2 regions of the Pseudomonas sp. EL_65y_Pfl2_R95 genome follow, and region 1 is predicted to be linked to the other one. Evidence: predicted binding sites of a transcription regulator. Region 1 holds the regulator's gene; the other holds the start of a gene.
What was found. The regulator sigma-54, encoded in region 1, starts transcription at its own class of promoters, with help from an activator protein. The targets are predictions, from matches to a motif close to ANTGGCATNNANNTTGCTNT.

Region 1 (7,915 bases):
CGCGTACAGGCCGACAGTGCAGAACTCGACGATAAACAAGGCGTTGCTGTTTACCGTGGCGATGTAGTAATCACTCAAGGCACCATGAAAATCACCGGTGACACCGTCACTATTACGCAGAATGCCAAGGGCGAAGTTGATGTTTTCACCTCCGTCGGGCGCCCTGCGTACTATGAACAAAAGCCTGCAGTCGACAAAGAGATCGTCAAAGCCTACGGCCTGACCATTCAGTACTTTTCCGCCAACGAGCGCATCGTGCTGATTGACCAGGCCAAGGTCATCCAAGAGGGCAATACCTTCGAAGGCGAGAAAATTGTCTATGATACCCAGCGCCAAATCGTCAATGCTGGCCGCGCAAATGGCACCAAAGTGACCACGCCGCGCCCGCGCATCGACATGGTGATTCAGCCGAAGAACAAACCCACCCAAGGGCAGTAATTAATGGCTACATTGAAAGCCCAACACTTGGCGAAAAGCTATAAAAGCCGCCAGGTTGTCCGTGACGTTAGCCTGAGCATAGACAGCGGCCAAATCGTCGGCCTGCTCGGCCCTAACGGCGCAGGTAAAACCACCTGCTTCTACATGATTGTGGGCTTAGTCCAGGCTGACCAGGGTCGCATCCTGATTGACGACCTCGATGTCAGCCATCAGCCGATGCACGGCCGCGCGCGCGCGGGCATTGGCTACCTGCCTCAAGAGGCTTCGATTTTCCGTAAGCTCAGTGTTGCCGATAACATCATGGCCATTCTTGAGACCCGCAAAGAACTCGATCGGGCTGGCCGTGAGGCTGAATTGGAGAACCTGCTTGAGGAATTCCATATTCACCACATTCGTGACAACCTGGGAATGAGCTTGTCCGGTGGCGAGCGGCGCCGTGTTGAAATTGCCCGCGCCCTGGCCACTGCACCGAAATTTATTTTGCTCGACGAGCCTTTTGCGGGTGTTGATCCGATTTCGGTTGGCGACATCAAGCAAATCATCCATCACTTGAAAGCCAAGGGTATTGGCGTGTTGATCACCGACCACAATGTGCGCGAAACGCTGGATATTTGCGAAACCGCTTATATCGTCAGCGATGGCCAACTCATTGCAGAAGGTGATTCAGAGGCAATTCTGGCCAACCAGACGGTAAAAGAAGTCTACTTGGGTCATGAATTCCGCCTTTAACCTGGATTTTTTCACCCGATAAGCGGCAACAGCTAGGCAAAGCACTGCAATTCAGGCATATAATTTGCTTCCTTGAGGCGCCTCCTTCGGCGCCCTGTAGTGGATTGCGCAGAGACGCCGGTAAATAAGGTCTGCAATGAAACCATCGCTAGTCCTGAAGATGGGCCAGCAGCTGACGATGACTCCTCAGCTGCAACAAGCCATTCGCTTACTCCAACTGTCGACCTTGGATCTTCAACAAGAAATCCAGGAGGCGCTGGAGTCAAACCCAATGCTCGAACGCCAGGAAGATGGCGAAGACTTCGATAATTCGGATCCTATGGCCGACGGCGCAGAAACCGCAACTGTCGAGCAGCCCAAGCAACAAGACACCTACGAAGAAAGCAGCAACCACCAAGATGCGCCACAAACCGTGGACAATCTGGAAGAAGGTGAGTGGAACGAACGCATTCCCAATGAGCTGCCCATTGATACCGCGTGGGAGGATGTCTACCAGACCAGCGCCAGCAGCTTGCCAAGCAGCAACAGTGACGATGACGAGTGGGACTTCACCACGCGCACCTCAACCGGTGAAAGCCTGCAGAGCCACATGCTCTGGCAGCTCAATCTGTCGCCAATGTCCGACAAGGACCGTTTGATTGCAGTCACCCTGATCGACTGCATCAACCCACAAGGCTACCTCGAAGAAACCCTGGAAGAGATTCTGGAAGCCTTTGATCCTGAACTGGACATCGAGCTCGACGAGATTGAAGCCGTCCTGCACCGCATTCAGCAGTTCGAGCCTTCGGGCATCGCCGCACGAGACCTGCGCGAATGCCTGACCCTGCAACTGCGCCAGCTACCCGCCAAGACCCCTTGGCTAGTTGAAGCACAGCGCCTCGCCAATGATTATCTGGACTTGCTTGGCAATCGTGACTACAGCCAACTGATGCGCCGCATGAAGCTCAAGGAAGACGACCTGCGCCAGGTCATCGAGCTGATCCAAAGCCTTAACCCGCGTCCGGGTTCGCAGATTGAGTCCAGCGAGCCGGAGTATGTGGTGCCCGACGTGATTGTGCGCAAACACAATGAGCGCTGGCTGGTAGAGCTTAACCAGGAAGCCATGCCCCGCCTGCGGGTCAACGCTCAATATGCAGGCTTTGTCCGCCGTGCGGACTCCAGCGCTGACAACACCTTTATGCGCAATCAGTTGCAAGAAGCTCGCTGGTTTATCAAAAGCCTGCAAAGCCGCAACGAGACCCTGATGAAAGTCGCTACTCAGATCGTTGAGCATCAGCGCGGGTTCCTCGACTACGGTGACGAAGCGATGAAGCCTCTGGTACTGCACGACATTGCCGAAGCAGTCGGCATGCACGAGTCCACCATCTCGCGGGTTACCACGCAGAAATTCATGCACACCCCGCGTGGCATTTACGAGTTGAAATACTTCTTCTCCAGCCACGTAAGCACCTCCGAAGGCGGAGAATGCTCGTCTACAGCGATCCGCGCGATTATCAAGAAACTGGTTGCAGCGGAAAATGCAAAAAAGCCGTTGAGTGACAGCAAGATCGCTGGTTTACTGGAGGCACAAGGCATTCAAGTAGCTCGCCGCACAGTTGCTAAATACCGTGAGTCCCTCGGTATCGCGCCTTCAAGTGAACGCAAGCGATTGATGTAGCAGTTGATGAACAGGAAAATCGTCTCAACCAATACCGAACTGCCCCGCGCTTGGATAAAGTAGCCATACTGCTATTACCCAGCGTGGGAAATGTTTACTGAGGATTTTTCGCGCCACAGTGTTCCGGCGGCAGGCAAACAGCCTGTCTCTTACACACGGCAACAAGGAGAATGCGGTATGCAAGTCAACATCAGTGGACATCAGCTAGATGTGACCGACGCCCTGCGTGACTACATCGACGAAAAATTCAGTCGACTAGAACGCCACTTCGACAAGATTACGAATGTGCAAGTTATTATGGAGGTCGAGAAGCTCAAACAGAAAATCGAAGCCACCTTACACATTGCAGGCGGCGAAATTGTCGCTAATGCCGAACACGATGATATGTACGCAGCAATCGATTTACTGACCGACAAACTCGACAGACAACTTATCAAGCACAAGGAAAAGCAGCTCGACCGTCAACAGGGTGCAATGGCCCGTTGATATCGCCCAACTCCTATGATCCGACTTGAAAATATCCTGACCCCCGGCCGTTCCTTGGTGAACGTGCCGGGCGGCAGCAAAAAACGTGTTCTCGAACAGATTGCCAACCTGGTTGCGCGCGAATTGCCCGACCTCGATGGACAAGACATTTTCGAAAGCCTGATTGCCCGCGAGAAACTCGGGTCCACCGGTTTTGGCAATGGTATTGCCATTCCGCACTGCCGTCTGCCTGCTTGCAACGCGCCGATCAGTGCGTTACTCAGGCTCGACTCCGCTGTAGATTTCGATGCAATCGATGGCGCACCGGTAGATTTGCTGTTCGTCCTGCTGGTTCCTGAAGCGGCCACGGATGAGCACTTGGAGCTACTTCGTCAAATCGCCAGCATGCTTGACCGCAGCGATGTCCGCGAACGACTGCGCCAGGCACAGAGCAATGACGAGCTGTACCAGGTTGTTGTCGACATCCAGAACAACAGCTAAGGATTCTCTGCAAAAGGTGGCGAGTGCCGGGGCCATAGGCTTGCCCTGAGGCGTCAAAGTGAGCCAAGGCGACGGTTCAGTCGCGATGGAATGCAACAGGCGTTGGCACAGTCCTTTTTCAGAGGTTGTCTAATCGACAGAGAACCTACATGCGCTTGATAATAGTCAGCGGGCGTTCTGGATCAGGCAAAAGTACCGCCCTTGATGTACTTGAGGACAACGGCTTTTACTGCATCGATAACCTGCCTGCCAGCTTGCTGCCGCAACTCGCTGAGCGAGCGTTCCAGCAGAAAGATTCAGCTCGCCCCAATGTGGCGGTGTCAATTGACGCACGTAACCTGCCCAGCGATTTGAATATGTTTCCAGAGTTGCTTGAACAAGTGCGCGCGCGCAATGTTCAGTGCGACCTGCTTTATCTGGATGCAAACGAAGAAACCCTGCTCAAACGCTTCTCCGAGACCCGTCGCCGCCACCCGCTGACCAACGACAACCGTTCGTTAGCCGAAGCCATTACCGATGAAACGCTGCTGCTGGAGCCCATCATTGATCTGGCCGATTTAAAGATCGACACCACCCACCTGAATCTCTATCAGCTGCGCGACACCCTCGCCCTGCGCTTGTTGAACAAGCCAGATCCGGGCACCGCATTTCTGGTTGAATCCTTCGGCTTCAAGCGGGGCATGCCGGTCGATGCCGACGTGGTATTTGATGTACGCTGCTTGCCGAACCCCTATTGGCGGCCCGAGTTGCGCGATTTCTCGGGACTGGAACAACCGGTGTCGGACTATTTAGACAGCCAGCCGGATGTTCAAGAGATGTATCAAGACATCCATGCCTATCTGAGCAAGTGGTTGCCACGTTTCGCGGCCAGTAATCGCGCCTACGTTACCGTCGCAATTGGCTGCACAGGGGGGCATCATCGCTCGGTTTATATCGCCAACCGTTTGGGCAAAGCACTCAAAGCTCAGCTCAAAAACGTCCAGACCCGCCACCGCGACCTCAGTTAAGGAACCGCCGCGATGCCCGCCTGTGAAGTGACCATTATCAACAAGCTCGGCTTGCATGCACGGGCTGCAGCAAAATTCGTCGGTGTTGCCACGCTGTATCCATGCAGTATCAGAGTAGGCCGCACCCCGGAGAATCTGGTCGACGGCAAAAGCATCATGTCAGTGATGATGCTCGCCGCCGGCAAAGGCACCTCAATTCACCTGCTAACCGATGGCGAGCGGGACGAAGAAGCCCTTGAGGCGATCATGGCGTTGATCAACAACTTCTTTGACGAAGGCGAATAGATCGCTGCTCCCAGATGGAGCCGCCAGGCAAAATATCCAGACAAAAAAGACCCGTCATATGACGGGTCTTTTTTTAACAGCCAGAGCGCCTGCTTAGGCCCAGTTAACCGTTGCTTGGAAACGCAAAGGATGCTGCTTCATGGCTAGCGCGTTGCGGCCAGCGCTGAGTGATAGCCTTACGACGGGTGTAGAAACGTACACCGTCCGGACCGTAGGCGTGCAGGTCGCCAAACAGCGAGCGCTTCCAGCCGCCGAAGCTGTGGTAGGCAACCGGTACTGGCAGCGGCACATTGACCCCAACCATACCGACTTCAATTTCGTCACAGAACAAGCGTGCCGACTCGCCGTCACGGGTGAAAACGCAGGTACCGTTGCCGTACTCGTGATCGTTGATCAGCTGCATCGCTTCTTCGAGGCTGTTGACGCGAACAACGCACAGCACCGGGCCGAAGATTTCTTCCTGATAGATGCTCATTTCAGGGGTCACACGGTCGAACAAGCACCCACCGAGGAAGAAGCCGTTCTCATTGCCCGCCACGCTAAAACCACGGCCATCGACAACCAGCTCGGCGCCAGCAGCAACGCCTGCATCGACATAGCCCTTGACCTTGTCGCGATGAACACCCGTTACCAGCGGGCCCATGTCCAGCCCCGTCGAGGTACCCGCACCAATTTTCAATGCTTTGATCTGTGGCACCAGCTTTTTGATCATTGCATCAGCAATCTGGTCGCCCACACAAACCGCAACCGAAATCGCCATGCAACGTTCGCCGCATGAACCGTAAGCCGCGCCCATCAATGCACTAACAGCGTTATCGAGGTCAGCATCAGGCATCAGCACGGCGTGGTTTTTCGCGCCGCCCAGCGCCTGAACGCGCTTGCCACGCTTGGTGCCTTCGGAATAGATGTATTCAGCGATCGGCGTCGAACCGACAAAGCTCAGGGCTTTAACTTCTGGCGCTTCGATCAGCGCATCAACCGCCTCTTTATCGCCGTGAACAACGTTCATCACACCTTTTGGCAGGCCGGCTTCCTGCAGCAGTTGCGCGATATACAACGTCGAGCTTGGATCACGCTCGGAGGGCTTGAGGATAAAGCAGTTGCCGCAAACGATAGCCAATGGATACATCCACAATGGCACCATCGCTGGGAAGTTGAATGGGGTGATGCCGGCTACAACGCCGACTGGCTGGAAGTCGCTCCAGGCATCGATATTAGGGCCGACGTTACGGTTGTATTCGCCCTTGAGAATTTCCGGCGCGCCACAGGCGTACTCGACGTTCTCGATACCGCGCTTCAGTTCACCGGCAGCGTCTTCAATGGTTTTGCCGTGCTCTTCACTGATCAGCTTCGAGATAGCGGCTTCATGCTGCTCAAGTAATTGCTTGAAGCGGAACATGATTTGCGCACGCTTTGCTGGCGGGGTATTACGCCAAGCGGGGAAAGCGGCTTTGGCCGAGTCGATGGCTTGCTGGATAGTTGCACGATCAGCCAGTGCAACCTGATGAATAACTTCACCCGTAGACGGATTGAACACGTCTGCGGTACGGCCGGTACCGGCAACTGGCTGACCATCGATTAGGTGATTAACTTGGCTCATGGAACTCTCCGTTAGCAAATACTGTAAGACGGTTGAGTGCGCTTCAACGCGTCAGGGAATCCAGACAAGATGGTCGCCGCTGGCAACCACCCAAAGATTTATTGGGCAACTTTGATTTCGGTCTCGACAAACACCACTTCGTGCGCGCTGGCGTTGACCACATTGTGCTCAACACCGGCTTTGCGAAAGTATGACTGACCAGCCACCAGGGTTGCATGTTTCTCGCCCTCGGGCGTTTCCAGCAGCAGGGTGCCCGCCGTCATGGGCACCACTACATAATCGTAACCATGGCGATGGGCCCCTGTCTCGGCACCCGGTGCAAAGCGCCACTCGGTGACAATGACATCGCTGTTATCAACCTGAACAGTGGCGACCGCCTGGATACGTTTAGTCATTAATTCACCCCTTGTAGCGCTTGGCCGACGGCATCGAACATGCGGTCAAGGTCTTCACGCCTGGCATTGAAGGTTGGGCCAAACTGCAGGGTATCGCCACCGAAGCGAACATAGAACCCGGCTTTCCATAGGGCCATACCCGCTTCGAACGGACGAATCACCGCATCGCCATCGCGCGGGGCCAACTGGATAGCGCCGGCCAAGCCGCAGTTGCGAATATCCACAACGTGATTGGCGCCTTTCAAACCATGCAGTGCAGTGGCGAAATGCGGTTCGATTTCAGCCGCTTGCTGCACCAGATTTTCACGTTTGAGCAATTCAAGCGAAGCCAGACCGGCAGCACAGGCAACCGGGTGCGCTGAATAGGTGTAACCGTGGCTGAATTCAACCATGTGCTCGGGCGATGGCTGGTTCATGAAGGTTTGATAGATTTCACTGGAAGCGATTACTGCGCCCAGCGGTACTGCACCGTTGGTGATCTGCTTGGCCGTGTTCATGATGTCAGGGGTTACACCGAAGTACTCAGCACCCGACCATTTGCCCATACGCCCAAACGCGGTGATCACTTCATCAAAAATCAGCAGGATATTGTGCTGGGTGCAGATTTCGCGCAGACGCTGCAAGTAGCCCACTGGCGGCACGAGCACACCGGCAGAACCGGACATTGGCTCGACGATAACCGCAGCGATGTTTGACGCATCGTGCAGCTCGATCAACTTCAGCAGTTCATTGGCCAGCTCGACGCCACCCGTCTCAGCCATGCCTTTGGTGAACGCCATGCCCGGCTGCAGCGTGTGCGGCAGGTGATCGACGTCCATAAACTGGCCGTACATTTTAC
Region 2 (7,915 bases), 610 kb from region 1:
GACAAACCGATATTGAGTAAGTCAGCCATTATTCAGCTCATCCACGCGTTGGCGTCGTATCGACGGCGGCGACAGTTTGATAGACGGCCATCTTCCGGGCGATCTGCGAGATTTTGCGGGCGTATTGCGGGTCAGTGGCGTACCCGGCTTTCTGCAACTCTTTAACGAATTGCTCTGGGTTTTGCGTGCTGCCCAGTGCCTTGTCGTAGCGACCATTGTTTTGCAGGAAGCTGACGTAATCTTCAAAGCTTTGCGCAAATGAATCATAAGAGCGAAATGATGCCGCTTCTTTCACCGCTTGGCCGCCTTTGTATTCGGTGGTCATCACCTGAGCTGTTTCGCCGCCCCAGGTGTTATGGCTTTTAATGCCAAACAGGTTGTGACTGACGCTACCGTCTTGCTGGCGAATAATTGATTTGCCCCAACCGGTTTCGAGCGCTGCCTGAGCCACCAGATAGCGAGCCTCTACGCCAATCTTGGCGGCCGCTTTTTCTGCCATGGGCAGCATGGTCGCAATAAAATCTGCAGGTGACGTAAAGGCCGCACCGCCTTTAGCCCCTTTGCCACTCAGCCGGCTGCCGGTCACAGCATCACTGCCATTGATGCTTAGGCCCTTATCGGTTGGCGCTGCATGGGCAATGGCCGGGATCCAGTCCTTGTTCGCTAAGACTTGAGCACCTGCGGTGTCAGTGGTCGGGGTAATGCCCGCCAGCAAACGGTCTGTGAGCTTGCCCGGCAATGAAAGACGACGCTTGTTGATCAAGCTGGAGTCATCGCGGCTGCTATCAACTGAAGCCACCGATTTCACCGCAACAGCGCCGCTCGCTGAAACCGCAGGCGCAGCCCCGCTGGTCGCACTGCCTGTACTGGTGATGCTGTTATCCGGCTGGGCAAAGGGATTAGGCCGATCACTGTGGCTTTTCATTTTGCTCATCTGGCGCGCCAAAACATCCGCCAGCCCAATGCCGTTTTTGTTATTGGACATGGTCACAGCCAATTGCTGGTCATACATGCCCTGATAGGTTTTACCCTCTTCACTGTTCATGAAATTGCCTTCGCTAAACCCTTCATTAGCGGAGCGCATGGCTTTGAGCATTTCATTGAGAAACAGCGACTCGAACTCTTTGGCAACTTTGCCAATGTTGGCTTCGCTGTCACCGCCGACTTTAAATTTATTCAGTCGGTTGAGGTCAGTGGCGGCGCCGGTATCAAGTGAGCTGGTGCCAGCGCTGGCAAGTCCTGCTGAGAGTCGAGAATCCATCGATCCGTCCCTTAAATAACGATCAAGTCAGCCTGCAAAGCGCCGGCTTGTTTCAGCGCTTCGAGGATGGCCATAAGGTCGGAAGGCGCAGCGCCAACCTGGTTTACCGCACGGACGATTTCATCCAGCGTGGTGCCCGGACCAAAGCGGAACATCGGCTTGGCCTCTTGCGTTGCATCCACCCGTGAGCGTGGAACCACAGCCGTCTGGCCGCCGGACAAGGCGCCCGGCTGGCTGACGATTGGGTCTTCGGTAATGGTCACGGTCAGGCTGCCGTGAGTCACCGCAGCGGGCTGCACGCGCACGTTCTGGCCGATGACGATGGTGCCGGTGCGCGAGTTGATAATCACCTTGGCAACCGCTTGACCGGCTTGCACCTCGAGGTTCTCAAGAATCGACAGGTAATCGACCCGCTGATTAGGGTCCAGCGGCGCACTGACTCGTACCGAGCCGGCATCAATTGCCTGAGCCACGCCTGGGCCCAGCAGCTCGTTGATCTGATCAACAATGTGCTTGGCGGTGGTGAAGTCAGGACGATTGAGATTGAGCGTCAGGCTGTTGCCTTGGTCGAAACCACTTGGCACCGAACGCTCAACGGTGGCACCCGAAGGAATACGTCCTGCCGAAGGAATATTGACGGTAATGCGCGAGCCGTCACCGCCCTCGGCGTCAAAGCCGCCCACCACCAAGTTACCCTGAGCGATGGCGTAGACGTTGCCGTCAACCCCTTTCATGGGTGCCATCAACAGGCTGCCGCCGCGCAGGCTTTTGGCGTTACCAATGGATGAGACAGTGATATCAATGGTCTGACCCGGCTTGGCAAACGCTGGCAAATCGGCGTGAATCGAAACCGCCGCGACGTTCTTTAACTGGACGTTGCCGCCCACCGGCACCTTGATCCCGAACTGGGCCAGCATGTTATTAAAGGTCTGTACGGTGAATGGCGTTTGGGTGGTTTGGTCACCACTGCCGCTCAAGCCCACAACCAGGCCATAACCAATCAACTGGTTACTGCGCACGCCTTGAATGCTGGCCAAATCCTTGAGACGTTCAGCCTGTGCTACTGCGCTTGAAAGCAGCAGCGCGAGCACTAGCAGATATTTGCATGGACGCATGTTTGCAGCCCTCAAAACGGGAACAGCGGGCTAAGGAAGAAACGATCAAACCAGCCAGGCTGACTGGCATCGGCAAAGGCACCTGTTCCTGAGTAGGTGATGCGCGCATCGGCGATACGGGTAGAAGGCACGGTGTTGTCGGTGGCAACATCATCAGCACGCACCAGGCCGGCAATCCGTACCAACTCATCACCGGTATTAAGCGTCATCCACTTTTCACCGCGTACCGAAAGAATGCCGTTAGGCAGCACTTCAGCCACGGTCACAGTGACCGAACCGGTCAAGCTATTGCCCTGGGCCGCCTTGCTGTCGCCTTGGGTGTCACGGTTACCGCTGTAGGAAGCGTCCAGCGAAAGATTACCGCCTGAAAACGGACTGTCAGCCGTAACCCCGCCACCGAACAAAGAGGTCAGGCCAAGGCTGGTTTTACTGTCTTTGGAAATCTGCGAGCCGGCATTTTTACTGGCCTGGGTTTTCTCATTCAAAGTGATGGTGATGATGTCACCGACCCGATACGCCTTGCGGTCGGTAAACAGGTTGTTATCAAAGCCGCTTTGATAGATAGAACCGTTGTTCTGCGCAGCAGGCAGCGGTGTACGCGGCAACACTGGCGAGTAGTACGGATCATTCGGCTTGGCTACAGGCGCGACGCAACCGCTCAGCAATACAGCGCCTAATAGTGAGGAAACAATAACTAGCCGATTCATAGATCCACCCTCGCGGTGTGACAGTTAACGCAGAGGCCCGCGCGACGCGTGGCCAAAACCATCAAAGATTCTGAGTAATAAAGGACAACATCTGGTCAGCGGTTGAGATGACTTTCGAGTTCATCTCGTAGGCGCGTTGGGTAGTGATCATATTCACCAATTCCTCAACCACGCTGACGTTGGAGTTTTCCAAGGTGTTTTGCAACGTTGTACCTAGGCCGTTCAAACCCGGTGTGCCGACTTGCGGTGCACCGCTGGAAGCGGTCTCGAGAAACAGGTTGCTGCCGATGGCCTCAAGGCCAGCCGGGTTAATAAAATCCGCGGTTTGCAGGTTGCCAATCACTTGCGGCTGAGCAGTACCCGCCGTGGTGATAGAAACCGTACCGTCTTCACCTACGGTGAAGGTTTTAACTTCGTTAGGCAGGACAATGGCCGGTTCCAACGGAAAGCCATTGGAGGTCACCACCTGACCGTCCGAGTCCAGATGGAAGCTACCGTCACGGGTGTACGACACCGTGCCGTCTGGCATCAACACCTGGAAGAAACCACGACCATTGACGGCTAAATCCAGCGGCTGCTCTGTGGTCTGCAAGCTCCCCGCAGTGAAAATCTTCTGGGTGCCAACAATCCGCACACCCGTACCCAGCTGCAAGCCTGACGGCAGCTCACTGTCTTGGCTCGACTGGCCGCCTGGCTGGCGACGGATCTGATAAAGCAGATCCTCAAACTCAGCGCGATCGCGCTTGAAGCCCGTGGTCGACACGTTGGCCAAGTTGTTGGAAATGGTGGTCAGGTTCATGTCCTGAGCGGACAAACCGGTTTTGCTGACCCACAGTGCCGGAAGCATATTCGTTCTCCTCGGGTGACGTTTTCACGTCGCCGCGTGCTGATAATTAGCTAAGTTGCAAAACCCGCGCCATGGCCGACGAATTGTCTTCGGCAGTACGCATCATCTTTACTTGCAGCTCGAATTGGCGGGACAACGACATGATTGCGGTCATCTCTTCCACCGCGTTGACGTTGCTCGATTCCAGGAAACCTGAAGTCAGCCGCACGCTCGCATCCGCCTGCACAGGCTGGCCACCCTTGAGGCGCATCATGCCGTCGGCGCCCTTTTCCAACTGCTTAGGGTCTGGATTGACCAGCTTCAGGCGGTCGACTTCCGCCAACACATTTGGCGCCTCGCCGAGGGCACGAATACTGATAGTGCCGTCCTGACCAATATCAATGCCCTGCTCTGGCGGTACAGCGACTGGCCCGGCATTGCCCATAACCGGCAAACCATTGCCTGTGCGCAACACGCCCAAAGCGTCAACATTCAGGCTAGCGGTGCGCACATAGGCTTCAGTGCCATCAGGCGCCTGCACGGCAAGCCAGCCATGACCGCCAATGGCAACGTCGAGATCACGTCCGGTTTCCTGCATGGAACCCGGGGTAAAGTCAGTCCCCGGACGCTCACTCATGGCGTAAACGCGCGACGGATAGACATCACCGAACGACGAAATCGCTCGCGCCTGCTCAAAGTCACGGCGAAAGCCGTTGGTTGAAATGTTCGCCAAGTTGTTGGCGTGCGCGCGCTGAGCCAGTGTGTTGTTCTGGGCCCCAGTCATGGCGACGTAAAGCATTTTATCCATGGTAACTCTCCGAGATAGGCGTGCCGCCTTGTGCTCTATACAGGCAATATTGCAAAGCCTGTGCCACTCCCGGAATAAATACTCAAGCCATTGATATATATAATATTTTTATAAACAAAAAGCTCCCGAAGGAGCTTTCTGGTCTCGCCAACGGCGAGGCATTGCCGCCAGCGGCAAAGCCAGCATCAACGCAGGTTGATAATCGTCTGCGTCACCGCACTTTCAGTCTCGATGGTTTTTGCATTCGCCTGGTAGTTGCGCTGGGCAACAATCAAGTTAACCAGCTGATCGGACAACTCGACGTTAGAATCTTCCAGCGCACCCGACTGCAAGGCACCCAAGGTACCGCTGTTTGGCGCACCAATGACCGGCTCACCTGATTCAAACGACTGCACCCATGCAGTTTTACCGACCGGGGTCAGCCCTTGCATGTTGGCGAAGTTAGCCAATACCACTTGGCCCTGAACTTTTGACTGACCATTGGTGTAGCGCGCGAAAATCACGCCGGTGTCATCAATTTCAAGCCCAGCAAGCTCACCGGTGGTGTAGCCATTTTGATCAACACTGTTGACCGCAAACAGGCTCGAATACTGGGTCGTACCGCGGAAGTCAAAATTGACGCCCGTTGCATTCGCTGTCGCGCCATTGCCACTCCAAACCGGTGGCGTGCCCCCATCAGAAGCCGCCGGAACCCAGTTGGTCATATTAATGGTGCCGTTGGCCGCGACAGTAAAATCTGTCGACGTCAGTGCAGCAGTATCAAGTTGACCTGCAGCATTAAAGGTCAGGTTTGCCGAATAAGGCGTAGTCGAAGTCGGCGTCGCCGGGTTGCGCCCATCCACCAGCACATTCATTTGCCAGTTGTTTGCACCCGTTTTAATGAAGTACTGCGTGAACGCGTGGGAGTTACCCTGTGAATCGAAAATATTCACCGACGTCGACGAGTTAAACGAGGTTGGATCATTGGGATCAAACGGGGTGGTCGTCGGCACTTCGTTAGTCGAATTGAGGTTGAACGGCTGAGTGATGGTGCTCGTTGGCTTCGGCGCCTGGCTGGCACTCTCAACCTTAAGGTCCGAGATGACGCCATTTTGCAGATTGCCGTTGCCATCGACCGCATAACCTTGCAGTTTGTAGCCGAAGTTATTGACGATGTTGCCCGCCCGGTCGGTGCCGAAATAACCAGCACGGGTGTAGCTGATATCACCATTATTACTGGTGCGGAAAAACCCGTTGCCGTTAATCGCCAAATCCAACGAGTTCTGCGTGTAGTTGACGTTGCCCTGATTGAACAACTGCGAAACGTCACTGAGCAATACCCCGCTGCCCTGTGCGTTTTTTCCGGAGCCCAGCACAGAGGCGGCATATACATCAGCAAATTCGGCACGCGACTGTTTGAAGCCGGCAGTACCTGCGTTGGCAATGTTATTACCGGTAACGTTGAGATCGCTGGTCGCTGCGCGCAGACCGCTAAGCCCGATATTGAACGCCATGGAATACTCCTTTGCCGGAACAGCCGGCCATTAAATCGTGTTGATTACTGACCGATTACCTGAACCTGGGAAAGCGGCACGCTGCCCAGTCCCGCTAAATTCAGCATGAGTTCGCTGCCGCCCAAAGTGACACTGTCAACGTTGGCTGGAAGCATGGTGTAGAGACCTTTAGTTTCACCGGCATAGGTCGCTTCCGCCTCAAAGGCGTAAGTGCCTGGCGGCATTGTATTGCCGCTAGAGTCCTTGCCATCCCAGATAAAGCTGACGTTGCCTGCTTCCTGCTCACCCAGGTTGACTCGGCTAACCGTAGAGCCTGCGCTGTCTTTAACATTGACGTAGACGTTGCTGCTACTGGTTGGCAAAACCAAGCTGGCTTTAAAGCTTTCGCTGGTATCAACCACTGCGCTGTCGGTCGGCACAATCACCTTGCGCCCAACCAGAGACGATGCCTGCAAGGCCTGCGACGACTGATAGCCCGACAACAAGGTGTCGACGCTGCCGTTCAACTGCTGAATACCTTCAACCTGGCTGAACTGGGCCAACTGAGCGATGAACTCGCCGTTGCCTTGCGGCTCAAGCGGGTTCTGGTTATTCAATTGGGCGACCAACAGATTCAAAAACTCGTCTTTACCGAGTTCTTTGTCTGTACCGGTACTGGACGATTTAATCTGCAGTTGATCAAGGACCGAACTGCCAACGCCACTGGTGCTATCGACGCTCATTTAGCGTTCCTCATTGATGGCTTACTGACCCAGGGTCAGCACCTTCTGCAACATTTGTTTAGCGGTATTCATCATTTCAACGTTGGTCTGGAAAGCCCGGCTGGCAGAGATCATGTCAGCCATTTCTTCAACCACATTGACGTTGGGGTAATACACATAGCCATTCTCATCAGCTGCCGGATGGTTCGGCTCATAACGCGGCATCAACGAGCTCTGATCTTCAACGATGCCCAACACCTGAACACCACTGCCTGCTGCATCCTGCTCGGCAAACAGCGAGCCGCTGCCATCACCTTGGGCCTGCTGAAACATGGTGGCGAAAACCGGGTGACGTGCGCGGTAGGTCTGGTCAATATTCGACGACACCGACTCGGCGTTGGCGATGTTGCTGGAAATGGTATTGAGGCGAGTGCTTTGCGCGCTCATACCGGTCCCGGCGATATTGAATACACTGGCTAGTGACATGGCATCAGTCTCCGTTAGTCGCCGCGCAGGGCGCTGATCAGCCCTTTGAATTTGCTATTGAGTAAGGTGAAGCTCGCTTGGAAATCGATAGCGTTTTGCGCATAGTTCGACTGCTCCAGCTGAGTATCAACAGTGTTCTGATCCAGCGAAGGGCTCATTGGAGTGCGATACTTAAGCTCGGCTTCAGCGGTGGCCATACCTTCAGCACTGATGTGGTGTGAGTTGGTAAGGTTCAAACCAAAGGTGCCGCCCTTGGCCTTGGCACTTTGCTCGGCAAGCACAGAGGCAAAATCCAGATCACGCGCTTTGTAGTTAGGCGTGTCTGCGTTAGCCATGTTATTGGCCAACACTTCAGCACGCTGAGCGCGAAAGCCCAGTGCTTGTTGGTGAATGCCGAGTGCGCTTGCGAAGCTGATACTCATGGTTTGTGCCCTTGCCGATTGCCGAAGCCGTTTCTGTGCAAGAGACAAAGCAAACCCTGTGCCAATTAATTTAATCGTTTATATACAATAACTTAC

Region 2: AACY09_RS02565 (flagellar basal body rod protein FlgF) is a predicted target of sigma-54. The motif match lies at 4,766-4,785, and genes of this name have one in related genera.

The regions. Positions count from the first base shown of each region.
Region 1 covers NZ_CAXAOV010000001.1:1,148,697-1,156,611, forward strand. Annotated here, with positions in the region: gene lptA (lipopolysaccharide transport periplasmic protein LptA) at 1-438, shown strand, start outside; gene lptB (LPS export ABC transporter ATP-binding protein) at 442-1,167, shown strand; gene AACY09_RS05475 (RNA polymerase factor sigma-54) at 1,304-2,824, shown strand; gene hpf (ribosome hibernation-promoting factor, HPF/YfiA family) at 3,002-3,310, shown strand; gene ptsN (PTS IIA-like nitrogen regulatory protein PtsN) at 3,326-3,790, shown strand; gene rapZ (RNase adapter RapZ) at 3,940-4,797, shown strand; gene AACY09_RS05495 (HPr family phosphocarrier protein) at 4,810-5,082, shown strand; gene AACY09_RS05500 (CoA-acylating methylmalonate-semialdehyde dehydrogenase) at 5,186-6,682, opposite strand; gene AACY09_RS05505 (cupin domain-containing protein) at 6,781-7,077, opposite strand; gene AACY09_RS05510 (aspartate aminotransferase family protein) at 7,077-7,915, opposite strand, start outside.
Region 2 covers NZ_CAXAOV010000001.1:535,167-543,081, forward strand. Annotated here, with positions in the region: gene flgK (flagellar hook-associated protein FlgK) at 1-29, opposite strand, end outside; gene flgJ (flagellar assembly peptidoglycan hydrolase FlgJ) at 38-1,261, opposite strand; gene AACY09_RS02550 (flagellar basal body P-ring protein FlgI) at 1,273-2,376, opposite strand; gene flgH (flagellar basal body L-ring protein FlgH) at 2,388-3,083, opposite strand; gene flgG (flagellar basal-body rod protein FlgG) at 3,145-3,930, opposite strand; gene AACY09_RS02565 (flagellar basal body rod protein FlgF) at 3,977-4,717, opposite strand; gene flgE (flagellar hook protein FlgE) at 4,903-6,210, opposite strand; gene flgD (flagellar hook assembly protein FlgD) at 6,255-6,932, opposite strand; gene flgC (flagellar basal body rod protein FlgC) at 6,954-7,397, opposite strand; gene flgB (flagellar basal body rod protein FlgB) at 7,412-7,819, opposite strand.